Regions from separate parts of the Kitasatospora sp. NPDC003701 genome, predicted to be linked through region 2. Evidence: riboswitches for the same ligand, from Rfam matches in the RefSeq annotation. Region 2 holds a riboswitch; each other region holds the start of a gene.
The links. Region 2 has a riboswitch for cobalamin ahead of ACWDRR_RS10165 (ribonucleoside-diphosphate reductase subunit alpha). Riboswitches for the same ligand answer to the same signal wherever they lie in the genome.
Positions count from the first base shown of each region.

Region 1: another riboswitch for cobalamin. It lies ahead of ACWDRR_RS03810 (prenyltransferase/squalene oxidase repeat-containing protein); the one in region 2 lies ahead of ACWDRR_RS10165 (ribonucleoside-diphosphate reductase subunit alpha).
Region 3: another riboswitch for cobalamin. It lies ahead of metE (5-methyltetrahydropteroyltriglutamate--homocysteine S-methyltransferase); the one in region 2 lies ahead of ACWDRR_RS10165 (ribonucleoside-diphosphate reductase subunit alpha).

Region 1 covers NZ_JBSFNM010000003.1:39,623-43,607, forward strand. The annotation lists gene ACWDRR_RS03810 (prenyltransferase/squalene oxidase repeat-containing protein) at 1-2,337, opposite strand, end outside; cobalamin riboswitch at 2,442-2,587, opposite strand; cobalamin riboswitch at 2,666-2,740, shown strand; gene ACWDRR_RS03815 (hypothetical protein) at 2,871-3,985, shown strand, end outside.
Region 2 covers NZ_JBSFNM010000008.1:55,970-59,954, reverse strand. The annotation lists gene ACWDRR_RS10165 (ribonucleoside-diphosphate reductase subunit alpha) at 1-1,948, opposite strand, end outside; cobalamin riboswitch at 2,136-2,262, opposite strand; gene ACWDRR_RS10160 (hypothetical protein) at 2,668-3,984, shown strand.
Region 3 covers NZ_JBSFNM010000003.1:46,308-50,292, reverse strand. The annotation lists gene ACWDRR_RS03840 (short-chain fatty acyl-CoA regulator family protein) at 1-1,000, shown strand, start outside; gene ACWDRR_RS03835 (hypothetical protein) at 1,073-1,420, opposite strand; cobalamin riboswitch at 1,661-1,887, shown strand; gene metE (5-methyltetrahydropteroyltriglutamate--homocysteine S-methyltransferase) at 2,026-3,985, shown strand, end outside.

The DNA.
Region 1 (3,985 bases), on a different contig from region 2:
GATCTGCCCGCTGTAGGCGGACTGCCGCAGGGTCATGCCCTGGACGGCGAGGGCCGCCGAGTTGGTCGAGTCACCGGCCGCACCGGGGAAGCCGCCGTCGGCCAGCTGCCGGCCGGCCAGCCAGGCCAGCCCCTTGTCGACCGCCTGCGCCGCGTCGTCCCCGGGGACGAGCGCGAGCGCCATCACGGCCATCGCGGTGCTGTCCACGTCGGAGTCGCCGGTGGCGGGGATCAGGCTCGGCCAGGAGCCGTCGGCGTGCTGGAGGCTCTTCAGGTAGGCGATCGGAGCGGCCGAGTCCGCGGTCGCGCCGGCGCGCAACTGGGCCATGATGCCGAGCGACTGGGAGAACACCGAGGTCGCCCAGGTGTAGTTGCCGGGTGCCACGCAGCCGGTGTCCGGGTCGGTCGCCCGGCAGACCGCCGCGGTGAGGGCGGCGATCAGGTCGTGGCCGCCGAAGGCGCGCGGGTTGCGGCCGACGACCTCGGCCAGCAGTGCCTCCTTGCCGATCGAACCGCCACCGGCGTACTCGGTGCCGATACCGGTCCAGTCGTTGACGGTACGGACGTTGGGGTCCTTGCCCTGTTGGTCCAGGAAGTCGACGATCCTGCGCAGGGCGGCGTCGTCGGTGCCGGTGGCGGCGAGGGCGTAGGCGCCGTCGATGGTGAGGCCGAAGTCGGCGAAGGTCGGGAAGGCCTCGTAGTAGTGGCCGTCGATCAGGTGCGCCGGGTCGGTCAGGTAGGCACTGCCCCTGGCCAGGTCGGGGGACTTGCCGGCGGGCCGGGTCGGCGTGGTGGTGGCGCCGTCCGGGTTGTGCCGCACGGCGGTCAGGTCGGTGCCGGTCAGGGCCAGCACGGCCTGCTCGGTGGCGGCCGTGTCCGCGTCGGTGGTCGACTCGTCGGGACCGAAGCCGCCGTCCTTGCCCTGGCGGGCGGCCAGCCAGGCCTTGGCGGCGGCCTGCCGGGTGTCCTGGCCGACGGCCCGGAGCGTCTGGGCCGCACCGGCGGTGCTGAGGGTGTCGCCGGGGGCGCCGGCGTAGGGGACGTAGGAGCCGTCGGCCTGCTGGCTCGCGGCGAGCTGCTCCGCGGCCCGCTTCGCCGTCGGCTCGTAGCCGGCGGCCTTGCGCAGGGCCAGGACGGCGAGGGCGGTGATGGTGGGGTCGGACTCGCAGTAGCCGCCCGCCACGATCATCGACCCGGCGATCCCGCCGTCGGCGCACTGGAGCACCGTGAAGCGGGCGAGCGTCGCGGCGGGCGGCGTGACACCGGCGCGCTGCAGGGCGATGACGCCCAGCGACTGGACCCAGGGCGAGGCCGCGCCGTAGAAGTCCCCGGCGGCCGTGCAGTTGCCGTTCTCGCCGGCCGCCGTGCACACGTGGTCGGTGAGCGCGGCGATCAGGTCCCGGCCGCCGAAGGCCCGGGGGTTGCCGTCGGTGCTCTCGGCGACCAGGGCCAGCAGCGCGGCGGCCCGGGTGTCGGGCTTGCCGGCCGGCCCGTCCGGGAGGAGGAAGGCGTCGGTGTGGGCGGTGAGGAAGGCGACCACCTTGCGCAGGGCCGGGTCCTGGGTGCCGGCGGCGGCGAGCGCGATCGCGGTGAGGGACGTCCGGGGGTAGTCGGGCCCCTCGAAGGCCCAGTTCTCCATGTGGTCGCCGTCGACGAGCCGGCCGGCCAGCCAGGCGGCCGCGGCGGCGGGGTCGCCGGCGGGCGGCGGACCGGTCGGGCTCGGGGAGGGCGAGGGGGACGCGGACGGCGAGGCGGACGGCGAGGGGCCGCCGTTCCTGGCGCGGACCGAGTCCGGGGTGAAGGTCGGTGCCCCGCTCGTGCCGCCGATGTCGGTGCCGCCGTACACCCAGGCCTCGACCTCGCCGGGCTTGGGCTTCTGCGTCCCGGCCCCGTACTGGCTGTAGGACCAGGACTGCTGGCCGGCCTCGGCGATCCAGTACGACCAGTACGCGGTGGCCTGCGGGGTGTTGACGCAGGGTTCCTCGGCGGCGGTCGGGTACTGGGTGCCGCTGTCGAAGGTGCCGTTGCCGAGCCGGCAGATGAAGGCCGGGCCGTCGTGCTCGGTGCCGGTGGTGGTGAAGCCCGCGTTGCGCAGCAGGTTCATCCCGGTGGTGGGGTGGGCGTCGCAGCCGCGGACGACCCCGCCGCCCCAGTGGCCGAAGTCGACGGCGACGATCGCACCGCTCGTGGCGGTGCACTCCTCGATCGGGTCGGCCGCGGCGCTCCCGGGGTGCCCGAGCAGGACGGTGCCGCCCGCAGCGATCGCGACGGTTCCGGTGACCAGCAGGGATGCGAGGTCCCGGCCTCTGTGACGTGTGCGACTGCTGCTGACCCTCACCGGCGACTCCCTGGTCGGTCGACGCGGGAACCACGGCGCAGCCGGCAGACCCCGCCGAGGGGGGCTGCCCGGACCGCGTCGTAGTCCGCGACGACGCATGTGTTGCTGACGAACTCCACGGCGCAGGTATTCCGGCTCATCCACCCCGGAGGGGCGGATCTACGGTTGCGGGTCAGCGCCGGAGTCGGACCGGCTTCCCCTGACCGCCGAGGATGAAAAACGGTTCATCAGACCATGCAGGCTGAAGCAGCGTCAACGAGTCGTCATGTCGCCTTCGCCACCTCGTGGGCCCGACGCCGGTGCGGTAGCGTCCGCGATGGCCGCGTGGGGGAACCCGGTGCGAATCCGGGGCTGACGCGCAGCGGTGTGGGGCGGCGGTGGCGCCGCCCCGAGCCCGAATGCCCGCCCGGCCGCGCAGCACCAGCGAAAGCCAGCCCACGCGATCCGGGCGGCGCCCGCTCCGGCCGTCACGCTCCCGAACGAGTGCCGGGCCCGGGGAGGTTCGGCGCCCGTCACCCCAAGGAGCCCGCCCCGTGTCCGTCCTGCCCTCCTCCCGAGTCCCGTCCGCCGCCGTCGTCGCGCTGGCCGCCGGCGCCCTCCTGCTGTCGGCCGTCCCCGCCGCCCACGCGACCGCCACCCCGACCCAGACGGCCACCTCGAAGAGCACCGGCGTCACCTATCTGAAGTCCCTCCAGGCCGCCGACGGCAGCTACGTCACCGGTGGCGGGCTCTCCAACGAGTGGGCGTTCAGCGCGCTGGCGGCCGCGGGCACCGCCGCTGCGGACGTCACCCCGGGCGGCGACACCACCAAGAACGCCCGGCTCGTCTACCGCAACCAGCTCGCCGCCACCACCTGGCCGAGCGGCACCCCCGTCGCCACCGACTACCAGCGCGGCACCCTCAACGCCTACGCGGCGGGCATCGACCCGGCCCGCGTCGGCCCGGGCCGCAACCTGATCGCCGACACCGTCGCCTACTGGCAGACCGCCGAACCCGGCTACTACGGCCCGTCCGCCAACTTCAACGGCACCGTCTTCGGTCTGCTCGCCCTCGCGGGCGCCAGGACGCAGACCGGCACCCAGCGCGTCCCCGCGGCACTGGTCGACGCCTCCGTCACGGCGGTGCGCGCCAACCAGCACAACGACGGCGGCTGGAACTACAGCAAGGCGGCCGGCAACCCGACCGCGCTCGCCCAGGGCAGCGACATCGACATGACCGGCGCCGCGATGGCCGCGCTGTGCAGCGGTGGCGTCCCCAGCACCGACACCGCGATCGTCGCCGCCAAGAACTTCCTCAAGGGCAAGCTGATCGCCTCCGGCGCCTTCACCTCCATGTTCGGCGCCAACACCGACTCCAACGGCTGGGCCGTCTCCGGGCTGAACGCCTGCGGGATCAACCCGCAGGGCGCCGACTTCACCAGCGGCTCCGGCAAGACCCCGATCGACTTCCTGATCGCCCAGCAGTTCAAGCCCGGCGGCGGCTTCAAGTACCTGTCCACCGACACCGTGCCCTCCCCCTACGCCTCCGTCGACGGCCTGCGCGCCGTCGCCGGCGCCGGCTTCACCGCCACCCCGCCCGCCCCGACCGCCGCCGGCGAGCCGGCCTGGGCCGCCAGCACCTCCTTCACCCCCGGCACCGCCGCGCGGCT
Region 2 (3,985 bases):
TGACCTGGAGGAACTCGCCGGAGAGGGTCTCGCGCTTGAACAGGTTGGAGACCTGCGGCTCGATGCACTCGTAGACACCGGCGATCGAGGCGATCGTGGCGGTGGGGGCGATGGCGAGCAGCAGCGAGTTGCGCAGACCGGTCTCGGCGATCCGGGCGCGCAGCGCCTCCCAGCGGCCGGCCCACTGCGGGGCGGCCGAGCCGAAGTGGTCGATGTGCAGCTCGCCGCGGGCGGCGCGGGTCTCGCCGTAGGCCTCGTGGCGGCCCAGCTGCTCGGCCAGGTCGGCGGAGCGCTCGTACGCGGTGAGCATGATGCGCTCGGCGATGAGGGTGGAGAGGGTCTTCGCCTCGGCGGAGTCGAAGTTCAGGCGGAGCTGGAAGAAGACGTCCTGCAGGCCCATCACGCCGAGGCCGACCGGGCGCCAGCGGGAGTTGGAGGCACCGGCCTCGGGGGTCGGGTAGAAGTTGATGTCCACCACGCGGTCGAGGAAGGTGACGGCGGTGCGGACGGTGGCGTCCAGGCGGTCCCAGTCCATCGCGTTCAGCAGGTCGGCGGCGGTGGCACCGGGCGCGACGTGGGCGCCGAGGTTGACCGAGCCGAGGTTGCAGACGGCGGTCTCGGAGTCGTCCGTGACCTCCAGGATCTCGGTGCAGAGGTTGGAGCTGTGCACCGTGCGGCCGGGCAGCGCGGTCTGGTTGGCGGCGCGGTTGGAGGCGTCCTTGAAGGTCATCCAGCCGTTGCCGGTCTGCGCCAGGGTGCGCATCATCCGGGAGTAGAGGGTCTGCGCGGGGATGGTGCGGACGGCCTTGCCGGCCTGCTCGGCCTTCAGGTACGCCTCGTCGAAGTCGGCACCCCAGAGGTCGACCAGCTCGGGCACGTCGGCGGGGGAGAACAGCGACCAGTCGGCGTCGGCGTTGACCCGGCGCATGAACTCGTCCGGGATCCAGTGCGCCAGGTTCAGGTTGTGGGTGCGGCGCGCCTCCTCACCGGTGTTGTCGCGCAGCTCCAGGAACTCCTCGATGTCCGCGTGCCAGGTCTCCAGGTAGACGCAGGCCGCGCCCTTGCGACGGCCGCCCTGGTTGACCGCGGCGACCGAGGAGTCGAGGGTGCGCAGGAACGGGACGATGCCGTTGGACTTGCCGTTGGTGCCCCGGATCAGGCTGCCGCGCGAGCGGATCCGCGAGTAGGACAGGCCGATGCCGCCGGCGTGCTTGGAGAGGCGGGCGATCTGGGCGTACCGGGAGTAGATCGAGTCCAGGTTGTCCAGCGGCGAGTCCAGCAGGTAGCAGCTCGACATCTGCGGGTGCTTGGTGCCGGAGTTGAAGAGGGTCGGCGAGGAGGTCAGGTACTCCAGCCGGCTCATCAGGCCGTACAGCTCGGAGACCTCGCGCACCGACTGCTCGCTGTCGCCGACCGCCAGGCCGCAGGCGACGCGGAGCAGGAACTGCTGCGGGGTCTCGACGACCTTGCGGGTGATCGGGTGGCGCAGCAGGTAGCGGGACTGCACGGTGCGCAGGCCGAAGTACTCGAAGCGGTCGTCGCCCTCGGGGTCGATCAGCGCGTTCAGGGCGGTGGCGTGCTTGCCCACGAAGTCGGCGGTGCCGTCGCCGATCAGGCCCTCGGCGTGGCCGACCGCGATCGAGTCCGAGAAGGTGACCGAGCCCTGGCCGACCGCCTCGTCGACGATCTCCAGCGCCAGCAGGCGCGCGGCCAGCTTCGAGTACTGCGGGTCCTCGGCGATCATCGACGCTGCGGCGTCCACGGCCAGCCCGCGCAGCTCGGCGAAGTCCGAACCGGCGTGGCGGCCGCGCAGCGCGGCGGCGGCGACATGGCCGGGGTCCACCTGGGGGAGGTCGGCGCTGCGGTCGGTCAGCAGCCGGAGCAGCGCGCCACCGGGGTCGGACACCGTCGGGTCGACGGGGGCGGAGCTGGAACCCTGGGCGGGCAGGGTGACTGAGGCAGCGGTGGTCAAGGCGCTCTCTCCTGGCGGCGATCGGCGTCGGTGGCTCGGGGCCGGGCCGTTCGGGGCAGGGGAGCACGGCGCGACGGCCGGACGGCGTCGCGCGACGGTGACATCCCCGGCCCGCCCGCGAGGCCCGGAAGTAGTACTGGTGCGAAAGGCCTCTGCGGGGAGGCCAGGCAGCACGCCATCGGCAGGTATTCGGACTCGCGGGCTCTGTCGGAGCCGCCCGCACACCGCTGCGGGGCAGTCCCGGACTCGCACCGGGTTCCCCTGCGTCGACAGCAGGGTCGAGCATACATCTAGTGGTGTCCGCTCGATGCGACACCACATGTTGTGCGGCATCGCGTGTCGGCATGATGACCGGCGGTACTGGCAAGGGGCCGTTCCCGGGCTGTTCCGGGGCCGTGTCGGGGCTTTCGCGGGCCCCGGCGGCGGGCTGTCGCCGGAGGGCGTCGCGGGGCTGTTCGGGGGCCTTCACGGGCTCCTGCGGCGGTCGTCGCCGGGCACTTCACGTGCGCTGTGACGGTCGTCGCAGGGCGGCCGGGATCCCGACGGGTGTTCGGATTCGGAAACGGAATGGTCACCGGGCGGACCGGCCGTCAGGGGCATGCCCTACGATCTCGGCTCATGAGCGAGCGGAGCGAGCGAATCATCAACACCAGCGGGATTCGCGGAGCGACCGCCGAGTGCAGTGAGGTGGGGGCATGAGCGACGGAACGGGCACGCCCGGGGAGTGGGCCGACCGGCCCGCCCCGCCGGGGCAGCAGCCGTCCCCTCCGGCCGGGCCGGGGGGCGCACAGAACCAGCAGCAGCCGGGCACACCCGGACCGGCACCGCAGGGCCCGCCGCCCGTCGGCGGCGCCGCCGTGCCGCCGGCTCCCGCTCCGTACCCCGGCGCGCCGCAGCCGGTGCCGCCGGCTCCGGGCGGGTTCGGCCCGCCGCCGGCCTCGTACGGGCCGCCGGTGCCCGCCCCGCAGCCGGCCGTCCCGCCGGTGCCCACCGTGCCGCAGCCGCCGCAGCAGGGCCGGCCGCCCGTGCCGCCGCCACCGGCGCACGTCCAGCCGCCCGCGCCGCAGCCGGTCCAGCACCAGTACCCGCCGGTGCAGCCGCAGCCCGTCCAGCCGCAGCCCGTGCAGCCCCAGCCCGTCCAGCCGCAGCCGCCGCAGCACCAGTGGCAGCAGCAGCCCCCGCAGCCCCAGCCCCCGGCGCAGCACGCCGAGCCGGACTGGGCCGCCCTCGCGGACCGCAACGAGGCGGAGGCCAGGCGCAAGGGCCGGACGCGGATCATCGGCGCGGCCGTCGCCCTCCTGGTGGTCGGCGGCCTGGTCGCCGGCGGCCTGCTGTTCATGAACAAGGGCGACGACAAGAAGCCGGTCGCCGAGCCCACCGCCACCGGCACGGCCGCCACCCAGCCGCCGGCGCCCGCGCCCACCGGCAAGGCGTCCCCGACGGCCACCGCGAGCGCCACGCCCGAGGACCCGTCGAAGCCGCTCTGGGAGGCCACCACCGACCCGGCGCCGCAGGACGCGGCGGCGCTGTTCTCCGCGCTCACCGTGACGGTCAACGGCGCCACCTGGAACCGCACCGTGGTCTCGCTCGACTCGCCCTGCTGGGACGGCAACTCCACGGTCGGCGGCCTCGGCAAGATCCTCGGTGACCAGGGCTGCCGCCAGGTGCTCCGGGCCACCTACGTCTCCGGCGACAGCGCGGTGACGGTCGGCGTCGCGGTCTTCGACCACAAGCAGCAGGCCGAGACCGCGGTGAAGAACTACGTCGGCCACCTCAAGGGCGCCGCCGCCCCGGGCTCCCCGGCGTTCTGCACCACCCCGGGCTGCACCAACACCAAGGGCACCCTGGGCCGGTACGGCTTCTTCACCGTCGAGGGCTCCGCCAAGGGCGGCAACACCGCGGACGCCGCCGCCACGGCCGCCGCCGCGGGCTTCGACGACCACGTGAAGAACCAGCTGCTCCAGCGCACCAAGGCGGCGGGCGGCGCACCGGCCGCCACCCCGGCGGGCTGAC
Region 3 (3,985 bases), on a different contig from region 2:
CATGAGGCGGGGCGAGGTCAGGGCGGTCCTCGCCGAGCGGCTGGCGGCCCGGCACCACGTCCGGCTGGCCGGCGGGGGAGAGAGCCTGCACGCCTACGACCCGGGCAGCCGGGTGCTGCGGCTGTCCGACCGGCTGCGCCCGGGCCAGCAGGCGTTCCGGATGGCGACCCAGCTGGCCTACCTGGAACACGACGCGCTGCTCGGCGAACTCGCCGCCGAGGACAGCGAGCCGGGCACGACGGCGTGGTCCCTGACCCGGATCGGGCTGGCCAACTACTTCGCCGCCGCCCTGGTGCTGCCCTACCCGGTCTTCCACGCCGAGGCGGAGGCGGCGCGCTACGACATCGAGCACCTCGCCGACCACTTCGGGCTCGGCTACGAGACCGTCTGCCACCGGCTCAGCACGCTCCAGCGGCCCCGGCTGCGCGGGGTGCCGTTCTCCTTCGTCCGGGTCGACCGGGCCGGCAACGTCTCCAAGCGCCAGTCCGCGACCGACTTCCACTTCTCCCGCACCGGCGGCACCTGCCCGCTCTGGAACGTCTACGAGGCCTTCGCCGCCCCCGGCCGGGTGCACGTCCAGGTCGCCGCGATGCCCGACGGTCGGCGCTACCTCTGGACCGCCCGGGCGGTGTCCCGCTCACCGGGCGGCTGGGGGCGGCCGGGCAAGACCTTCGCCATCGGCCTCGGCTGCGAACTGCGGCACGCCGGGCGGCTGGTGTACTCCGCCGGGCTCGACCTCGGGGACGAGGCGGCGGCGACCCCGATCGGCCTCGGCTGCAAGGTGTGCGAGCGCCCCGCCTGCCCGCAGCGGGCCGCACCCGCGGTCGGCCTCCCGCTGGCGGTCGACGAGCACACCAGCACCTTCGTCCCCTACCCCGTCCGGGTCGAACCGGCGCCGCGGGTGGGCGACTTCGCGGCTGCGGGCGGCGGCGCCGCCCACGGCGCGCGGTCGGGCGGGCCGGCCACCGACGGCGGGGCCGGGCGGCGGCGGTCCGGGTAACGGCGGCCCGGGCGGCGGCAGTTCGGGTAGCGGCGGCCCGGGCGGCGGAGCCGGGGCCGCCCGGAAGGCCGCTCAGGCGGCGCGGGGCGCCCGCCGGCGCCGGGCGACCCGCTCGGCCAGCAGCACCGTGGCGACCGCCGCGGCCGTGAACAGCGCGGTGTCGAGCACCGTCCCCGCGGTGGACAGCCACGCCGGGTCGCCGCCGTCGGGCAGCCTCGTCGCGGTGAACAGCCCGCCGATGCCCGTCAGCGCCCCCCGCACGACGTACACGGCCACCAGCGCGACGAGCCCGAGCGGCAGGGTCAACACGATCGCCGCCAGGTGGAACCGCCCGTTCCCGGTCAGCCCGCCCAGGGCCGCCAGTGCGCCGACCAGGGCGACGTAGCAGCCCGCCGCCCACCCGGAACCCCGCCCGGACACCCATCCGGACACCCACCCGGAAACACCCATCAGAACCCCGTCCCCCTGCTCCGCGCCTGCGGGCGGCACGCGCCCCCCGTGCGGCCATCGTCCTCCCCCTCACGGGCGCGGGCCACCCCCCGGGGGGCGGTGAGCGGAGGGGGAGGAGCGGGGCCGGGGCATCCGGTCCGCGACCGGACCGTCCGTCCACGCCACCATCCGCGATCCGGACAATCGCTGACGCGACGCCGTCGATGGGCCTAGGCTGGGCGGTGCAGTCGGTTCGCCATGACCTCCAGCCATGGCGTCGCAAGAGGGAACCCGGTGGGAATCCGGGACTGCCCCGCAGCGGTGAGTGGGAACGACCGCCGTCACATGCACTGGGCCCCAGCGGGGGCCCGGGAAGCGACGGCCAGTAGGTGTCCGCCCTGGTTCCACAGGTGGACGTGCCCGCGAGTCCGAAGACCTGCCACTGCCCGCGTGCACCCCGCACGCGGTGATCTCGGTGACCTCGAGGGCGGGTCGGCGGAGCGGGCGGGCCCATCCTGGTGCCGTGCCCCCACTGTCGTACCTCCACGCCGTCGCGCTCTCCCGGGATCGCAGCGCGACTCGCGAAGGAGAGTTCCGTGTCATCGAGTTCCACCACCCCGCAGGCCACCGTGTACGGCTACCCGAGGCAGGGTGCCAACCGGGAGCTGAAGAAGGCCGTCGAGGGGTACTGGGCCGGTCGGGTCGACGCCGCCGCCCTGCACGCCACCGCCGCCGGACTGCGCCGTGACAACTGGCGCCGGCTGGCCGACGCCGGCGTCACCGAAGTCCCCACCGGCGACTTCTCGCTCTACGACCACGTGCTGGACACCACCGTCGCGGTCGGCGCGATCCCGGCCCGCCACCGCGCCGCCGTCGAGGCCGACCCGCTGGACGGCTACTTCGCCATGGCCCGCGGCACCCAGGAGGTCGCGCCGCTGGAGATGACCAAGTGGTTCGACACCAACTACCACTACCTGGTGCCCGAGTTGGGCCCGGACACGGTCTTCGCCGCGAACTCCGCCAAGCCGGTCTCCGAACTACGGGAGGCCCTCGGTCTCGGCCACCGCGCCCGGCCGGTGCTGGTCGGCCCGCTGACCTACCTGCTGCTCGCCAAGCCCGCCCCCGGCGTGGCCGCCGACTTCCGGCCGATCACCCTGCTGGACCGGCTGCTGCCGGTCTACGCCGAGCTCCTCTCCGACCTGCGCGCCGCGGGCGCCGAATGGGTCCAGCTCGACGAGCCGGCCCTGGTCCAGGACCGCACCCCGGCCGAGCTGAACGCCGCCGCCCGCGTCTACCGCGAGCTGGGCGCGCTCACCGACCGCCCCCTGCTGCTGGTCGCCAGCTACTTCGACCGCCTCGGCGAGGCCCTCCCGGTGCTGGCCAAGGCCCCGGTCGAGGGCATCGGCCTGGACTTCACCGGCCCGGGCGCCGCCAACCTCGACGACCTCGCCGCCGTCGGCGGCGTGCCCGGCAAGCGCCTGGTCGCGGGCGTGGTGGACGGCCGCAACATCTGGATCAACAACCTGGAGAAGTCGCTCGCCACCCTCGGCACGCTGCTCGGCCTGGCCGACCGGGTCGACGTCGCGCCGTCCTGCTCGCTCCTGCACGTCCCGCTCGACGCCGACGCCGAGCGCGACCTCGACCCGCAGGTCGCCCGCTGGCTCGCCTTCGCCCGGCAGAAGACCACCGAGATCGCCACCCTCGCGCGCGGCCTGGCGCACGGCACCGACACCATCGCGGCCCAACTGTCCGCCAACCGGGCCGACCTGGCCTCCCGGGCCGCCTCCGCGCTGACCCACGACCCGGCCGTCCGGGCCCGGGTGGCCGCCACCACCCCCGAGGACGCCCGCCGCGCCCAGGCCTACCCCGAGCGCTCCGAGGCGCAGCGGGCCCGCCTGAACCTGCCGCTGCTGCCGACCACCACCATCGGCTCCTTCCCGCAGACCACCGAGCTGCGCACGGCCCGTGCCGACCTGCGGGCCGGCCGCATCGACGACGGCACCTACCAGGACCGGATGCGGGCCGAGGTCCGCGAGGTGATCGCCTACCAGGAGAAGGCCGGCATCGACGTCCTGGTCCACGGCGAGCCCGAGCGCAACGACATGGTCCAGTACTTCGCCGAGCAGCTGACCGGCTACCTGGCCACCCAGCACGGCTGGGTGCAGTCCTACGGCACCCGCTACGTCCGCCCGCCGGTGCTGGCCGGCGACATCTCCCGCCCGCACCCGATGACCGTCGACTGGTACCGCTACGCGGCGGACCTGACGGACCGCCCGGTCAAGGGCATGCTCACCGGTCCGGTCACCATGCTCGCCTGGTCCTTCGTCCGGGACGACCAGCCGGTCGGCGACACCGCCCGGCAGGTCGCCCTCGCCCTGCGCGACGAGGTGACCGACCTGGAGGCGGCCGGCGCGTCCGTCATCCAGGTCGACGAGCCGGCGCTGCGCGAGACCCTGCCGCTGCGGGCGGCCGACCGCCCCGGGTACCTGGCGTGGGCCACCGAGTCGTTCCGGCTCTCCACCTCCGGTGTCCGCGCCGACACCCAGATCCACACCC